DNA from 3 places in the Enterobacter cloacae subsp. cloacae ATCC 13047 genome. Region 1 is predicted to be linked to each of the others. Evidence: predicted binding sites of a transcription regulator. Region 1 holds the regulator's gene; each other region holds the start of a gene.
The links. The regulator CRP, encoded in region 1, controls carbon source genes, mostly activating them, when cyclic AMP is high. The targets are predictions, from matches to a motif close to ATGTGANNNNNNTCACAT.

Region 1 (2,267 bases):
GTGAGACGGCAGCATCTTTCAGCGCGTTCCCGGTGACAACAAAATGCAGGTTAATGTGCGTGAACAGGCGTGGCGCCTCTTCGCGACGTTCTGACGTGAGCTTGACTTCACAGTCGGTCACATCATGACGGCCCTTTTGCAGAATCGACACCACGTCAATCGCGCTGCATCCACCTGCCGCCATCAGCACCATTTCCATTGGGCTGGGTGCTTTATCGCCGGAGTTACCGTCCATCAAAATCTGGTGTCCCGACGAGGACTCGCCCAGGAACGTTAAACCTTCTACCCATTTCACGCGCGCTTGCATATTCATTAGCTCCAACGTTGCATTTTTGGTGACAGATTACGCGTGCGTTACATTTCTCGCAATGGAAGGCGACCTGCGTCATGCTGAAGCGAGACACCAGGAGACACGCGGCGAAAGCTATGCTAAAACACTCTGGATGCTACAGTAATACATTGACGTTACACATGTATGCAGAGGACATCAAACTTTACTGGCTGCGAAACGTTACGACAGCCGACTTCCCAGGTATGGGTAAGAATTCGATTGCAACCCCAGAGTCCGGATGCATCTTATGACTCTGGTGACAGCTTATAACAGAGGATAACAGCGCATGGTGCTTGGCAAACCGCAAACAGACCCGACTCTCGAATGGTTCTTGTCTCATTGCCACATTCATAAGTACCCATCGAAGAGCACGCTGATTCACCAGGGTGAAAAAGCGGAAACGTTGTATTACATCGTCAAAGGCTCGGTGGCAGTGCTGATCAAAGATGAAGAAGGGAAAGAGATGATCCTTTCTTATCTGAACCAGGGCGATTTTATCGGTGAACTGGGCCTGTTTGAAGAAGGCCAGGAACGTAGCGCCTGGGTTCGTGCAAAGACAGCATGTGAAGTGGCTGAAATTTCCTACAAGAAATTCCGTCAGTTGATTCAGGTTAACCCTGACATCCTGATGCGTCTTTCTTCGCAGATGGCTCGCCGTCTGCAGGTGACATCAGAGAAAGTGGGTAACCTCGCCTTCCTGGACGTGACCGGCCGTATCGCGCAGACCCTGCTGAACCTGGCGAAACAGCCAGACGCTATGACCCACCCTGACGGCATGCAAATTAAAATTACCCGCCAGGAAATTGGTCAGATCGTCGGTTGCTCCCGTGAAACAGTGGGCCGTATCCTGAAAATGCTGGAAGATCAGAACCTGATCTCCGCCCACGGTAAAACCATCGTGGTTTACGGAACCCGTTAATCCCGATAAAACGGCGTGCCATCGCAAGGTGTCACGCCGTTTTTGTCTCTACTCCCCATGTGGCGCAGGCTGATTTATCACCCGGAAGTTAACTACGCACTGCGACAAACGCTGGTGTTGTGCCTTCCTGTGGCCGTGGGCCTGATCCTTGGGCATCTTCAGCAGGGGCTGCTGTTTTCACTGGTTCCCGCCTGCTGCAACATTGCCGGTCTCGACACCCCGCATAAGCGTTTTTTCAAACGTCTGATTATCGGCGGTTCGCTGTTTGCCGGGTGTAGCCTGGCCGTGCAGCTTTTGCTGGCCCGCGATATTCCGCTGCCGCTAATCCTGAGCGTGCTGGCGATGACGCTGGGGGTGACCGCCGAAATCAGTTCGCTGCACGCGCGGTTACTGCCCGCCTCACTCATCGCGGCCATCTTTACCCTGAGTCTCGCAGGTAACATGCCAGTGTGGGAGCCGCTGCTGATCTACGCCCTCGGTACGCTATGGTATGGCCTGTTTAACTGGTTCTGGTTCTGGCTGTGGCGGGAACAACCGCTGCGTGAATCCCTGAGCCTGCTCTATGTCCAGCTTGCGGAGTACTGCGAAGCCAAATACACACTGCTGACCCAGCATACCGACCCGGAAAAATCGCTACCGCCGCTGCTGACGCGCCAGCAGAAGGTGGTGGATCTGATAAGCCAGTGCTACCAGCAACTGCATATGCTGGCCGCCAACAAGAACCACGAATATAAACGGCTGCTGCGCACCTTCCAGGTAGGGCTGGATCTGCAGGAGCATATCTCCGTGAGCCTGCACCACCCGAAGGAGGTGCAAAAGCTGGTGGAGCGCAGCCATGCCGAAGCGGTGATCCGCTGGAACGCGCAGACCGTGTCCGCACGCCTGCGGGTACTGGCCGACGACATTCTTTATCACCGTTACCCCACCCGCTTTAACATGGACAAGCAGCTCGGCGCACTGGAGAAAATCGCCCGCCAGCACGAGGATAACCCGGTAGGCCAGTTTGCCGCCTGGCAC
Region 2 (2,267 bases), 2.3 Mb from region 1:
GCTCTGTGCTGGGCGCGGTGGCAGGCGGGGTGATTGGTCACCAGTTTGGTGGCGGCCGTGGTAAAGATGTGGCGACCGTGGTCGGTGCGCTGGGTGGCGGCTATGCCGGTAACCAGGTGCAGGGCGCAATGCAGGATAACGATACGTACACCACGACACAGCAGCGCTGTAAAACCGTCTATGACAAGTCGGAAAAAATGCTGGGTTATGACGTGACGTACAAAATTGGTGACCAGCAGGGCAAAATCCGTATGGACAGAGACCCTGGCACACAGATTCCGCTGGATGGAAATGGCCAGCTGGTACTGAATAACAAAGCGTAAAAAAAGATGTTCTCTGAACTTAGCTCCTCAAGCGCTCAGGCTGAGGAGCTTTTTTTAGCCCTGTATTTTAAGCAGTTCGGGCCACAGTCGCAGGGTGGTCTCGGTGATATGCTGCAGTTTTTCCAGCGTCGCCCCTTCTCGGGCGCTAATCGACATCCCCTGTAAAATACAGCTCAGGTATTGTGCTAATTCCTGAGGGCGGCAATGCGCCGGAATTTCACCACGCTGCTGGCGCTGGGCCAGGAAGGTGCTGAGCGTCTCCTCCTGCATGGCATGACGCGATTTCACCGTGTTGGCGATCTCTTTCGAGGAGGCCGCAAGCGTCGCGGAGGTGTTAATCATAAAACAGCCCGCGGGCGTCTCTTTGCTGGTGAAGCAGGTGGCGATGGCGGTGAAATAGTCATGCAGTGCCTGCTCAACCGTTTTCTCTTCACAAAATAGCTGTGCTTCGTATCGCGATGCGAAGCGAGAGATGTATCGGTCCAGTACCGCCCTGAACAACCCCTCTTTATTCGTGAATTCCGCATACAGCGTCGGCGCTTTGGCTCCGGTGGCTTCTACCAGATCGGAAAGCGAAGTCGCTTCATACCCATGTTGCCAGAAGAGAGTCATGGCCTTATCAAGCGCTGCATCCCTGTCGAACACTTTTGGTCGGCCACGGCTTTTCTTCGCACAACTCGTGACATCGGTTGTCATTTGCCGTTGGTCCTCTGTTGGTTTGTTGAATAACCATTATAAAAATAAACGCATTTCACCACCAGTGCTGTTTTCTGAAAAATAAATTAATCATATGGGTATGAAAAACAACGGAATTAAAATTAATTTAATGGTCGTTATAAAAACATGTTGACGTGTGAGCTGGATCACATCTATCATTTACCTATCGATCGTTAACTAAATAGCTAGCGACCTCAAAATTCATCTGCCAAAGGTAAAAATCATGAAAAACGTAAAAACCCTCATCGCCGCTGCTGTTCTTAGCTCACTCTCTTTCGCAAGCTTTGCTGCTGTGGAAGTCCAGTCAACGCCTGCTGACCAGCATAAAGTAGGGACCATCTCTGCCAGCGCCGGGACTAACCTGGGTTCACTGGAAGACCAGCTGGCGCAAAAAGCGGATGAGATGGGTGCGAAATCGTTCCGCATTACCTCTGTAACCGGTCCTAACACCCTTCACGGTACCGCTGTTATTTACAAATAAGCCTGGCTAAACCCTCATTTATGCCACTGCTAAAAAAACGCCCTGCATGTGCAGGGCGTTTTTGCGTTTGGGTTTACATCGACTGCTGGGCGACACCATGATGTCGTGTGACGTCAGTCGGCATGCCCGAACGTGCTTCCATTGCCCGCTCCATCACAATGCCATCCGTCCTTGCATCGGTTTTAAAACTCACCATCGCCGCATTCAGGTTGATTGGCAGCGTCTGCGGATCGTCATCAATGTTTTTCGATAAAGGCTGGTGAATTTCAACCAGTCGCACGCCGCCTGGCTCCTCAGAGACCTTGATCGGGGTATTAATGATGTTCACTTTGGTGCCCGGCGTGACCAGGTTGAAGAGCGTTTTGATATCGTCATCGCGCAGACGAATACAGCCGGAGCTGACGCGCATGCCAATACCAAAGTCCGCGTTCGTTCCATGTAACAGGTACACGCCGCCATAGGCCGCGAGGCGGATGGCATGGTGGCCCATTGGGTTATCCGGGCCGGCCGGTACAACGGCGGGGAGATCGATCCCCTGCGCTTTATAGCGGGCACGAATATTGGCCGTTGGCGTCCAGGTTGGGTTTGCACGCTTGTCTGATACGGTGGTGATCATCGTTGGGGTCAGCGTGTCACCGCCCAACTGGCCAATACCAATAGGGTATACGCTCACCTCATTTTTACCGGGCGGGTAATAATAAAGACGCAGTTCGGCAAGGTTTATCACGATCCCCTCGCGCGGCGCA
Region 3 (2,267 bases), 1.1 Mb from region 1:
TGAGCAATGCGTAAACACCTGTTAGCGATCGTCGCGGCTTCAACGCTGGTTCTTGGCTCTTCTGCGTTTGCTGCCGATCTTGAAGACAACATGGACATCCTCAGTCAAAACCTGAAGGTCGTTCAGAAAACGGACAATGCGGCAGAAATGAAAAGCGCATTGACCAAAATGCGTGAAGCGGCGCTGGATGCGCAAAAAGCGACGCCGCCAAAGCTGGAAAGCAAAGCGGCAGACAGCGCAGAGATGAAGGACTATCGCCACGGCTTTGACGTGCTGGTCGGTCAGATTGACGGCGCGCTGAAACTCGCTAACGAAGGCAAAGTGAAGGAAGCCCAGGCGGCAGCCGACCAGTTTGTCGCGACGCGTAACACGTATCACAAAAAGTATCGTTAATTGGGTGCCTGAGCTGTACGTCCTTTCCCGTATGCGGGGGCGCAGTTAGCGCCCCCGCATCTTTGCTCCCTACTGGCCGGAGCGACACTCCATCCGCGCTGTCACTTCAAGCGAGCCGTTTCGAAAACGGATCTCGCACAGTGTTTTCCTCGTCACCAGCGTTAAGATGATTATTGTCAAAGCAATAATCATCAAAACCCGGATAATTGGGGATTGGCGTTTCATGGATGCCTCCTTGCTTTAAAGCGGGCGAGGTAGCGAACTCCACGGTCCGACGTGTCGTTTCGAGCCCCCGCCCTGATTTTTTATCAGGCGGGGCTTTCCACTTTCCGTCCCATGCCTGAGACGGTCAGTCTCAAGCACCCGCCGCCACTCTAGCGAATCCCCATAAGAAAACCTTATCCACGTCACATTTCTACGAGTCGGCTCGTAATCTTTTCCGCTTCGCTCTCCCTGTATTTGCCGTCAGATAACGTGATATTCATCACGTAAATACAGCGATTTATCCAGATTCAGCCTATTTATGTGGCACAGATCACTGCTGCGGCTCGCCTTTCCACTTCGAAGTGGAAAACAACTCGCTACAAACCCGCCATCGCCAACGTTAGTTTTATTCCAGAGCCATTAACGGGGTAAGACCAGTGAGTAACGGAGCGGTAATGAACGACGTTGGGGATCACGCGGAGCAAACAGAAAAGCTCGCGAACACCATGCTACAGCAGGTTTATGCCCTGCTGGCCCGGCACAACATCATCCCCAATGCAGTACAGGAACAGATGCTCACCTCCCATGTCCGCGCGATGGCGCACCGGTCCGTGACCGGCGAGCCGTTGCCGGAAGTGGAGGCAGAGCTGTTCGACGAAATTTCACCGGATTCAATGCGGCTCGCCCGTGAAGTGGTAGCGCATTTTGGCAACCTTCCTGATGAAGAAGCCTGGCTGCTCTCCGTTCACTTTGAAGTCGCTAAAGACAACCTTTAAGGAGCAACACATGGAACAGATTACAGTCGTGATTGGCGATCGCCTGGGTAAAGGCCAGAAAGTGGCTGCCGGTGTGGAAAAAGCGGGTGGACGTGCGGTTGTCGTGCCGGGTATGGCGGCAGATATGAAACTCGGCGACGTCATGAAAGCGGAAAACGCCACCTTCGGCATCTCCTTCTGCGGCAGCGGCGGCGCGGGTGCCATCACGGCGCAAACCAAATATGGCTACAAAGCGAAATACGGCATGCGCTCCGTGGATGAGGGGGTGACCGCCATCAACGAAGGCTGCAACGTGCTGGGCTTTGGCTTTATGGATAAAGAAGAGCTGGGCGAGCGTCTGGTGCAGGCGTGGCAGAAGAAGCACGGCGCATAAGCATGAAAGAACAGTTCACAACCACGGTGAGAGTGAAGGGGAAGGGCGACGCCAAAGCGCGCGCCTTTGCCGACGCGCTCAACCACGTTCAGGCCGCGGTGATGAAAGCCTCACCGCATATCTTACTGCGTATTGAGCCACAGGATGTGCAGGTCGTTCAGGCGCAAGAAGCGGTGCGTAAAGAAGCGTTTCTGTTCTTCTTTTTGCGCCGGGAAAGACGCACCTACAGCGTGGAGCTGGATGTGACCGTCAACGTGACCGCCATCAATCTCGACCAGGTGGATTTCGTCACGCAACGCTGATTATTCATAAAAGGGCAGACTGATGTTCTTAATTATATTAATAAAATCGCTCATCATTGGCGGCCTGGTAGGCGTCGGTGTTGGAGCCGGGGCTGCACGCATGTTTCATGCGCCTACCACTCAGGGTATGGGCGCGTTTCGTACGTTGGGGGAACTGAACTCCTGCGAAGGGGATCCGGCTTCTCACTTCTCCTTTGGGTTAGGCTTCTTCTTTAACGC

Region 2: bhsA (multiple stress resistance protein BhsA) is a predicted target of CRP. The motif match lies at 1,175-1,192, and genes of this name have one in related genera.
Region 3: ECL_RS03090 (glycine dehydrogenase) is a predicted target of CRP. The motif match lies at 866-883, and genes of this name have one in related genera.

Annotation. Positions count from the first base shown of each region.
Region 1 covers NC_014121.1:4,841,312-4,843,578, forward strand. Annotated here, with positions in the region: gene ECL_RS23625 (OsmC family protein) at 1-307, opposite strand, end outside; gene crp (cAMP-activated global transcriptional regulator CRP) at 618-1,250, shown strand; gene ECL_RS23635 (YccS/YhfK family putative transporter) at 1,308-2,267, shown strand, end outside.
Region 2 covers NC_014121.1:2,573,629-2,575,895, reverse strand. Annotated here, with positions in the region: gene ECL_RS12390 (glycine zipper 2TM domain-containing protein) at 1-323, shown strand, start outside; gene ECL_RS12385 (TetR/AcrR family transcriptional regulator) at 378-1,019, opposite strand; gene bhsA (multiple stress resistance protein BhsA) at 1,264-1,521, shown strand; gene ldtC (L,D-transpeptidase LdtC) at 1,595-2,267, opposite strand, start outside.
Region 3 covers NC_014121.1:638,055-640,321, forward strand. Annotated here, with positions in the region: gene cybC (cytochrome b562) at 7-393, shown strand; gene ECL_RS03085 (Hok/Gef family protein) at 463-618, opposite strand; gene ECL_RS03090 (glycine dehydrogenase) at 1,035-1,373, shown strand; gene ECL_RS03095 (SFCGS family glycine-rich protein) at 1,384-1,746, shown strand; gene ECL_RS03100 (DUF4312 family protein) at 1,749-2,048, shown strand; gene ECL_RS03105 (DUF4311 domain-containing protein) at 2,071-2,267, shown strand, end outside.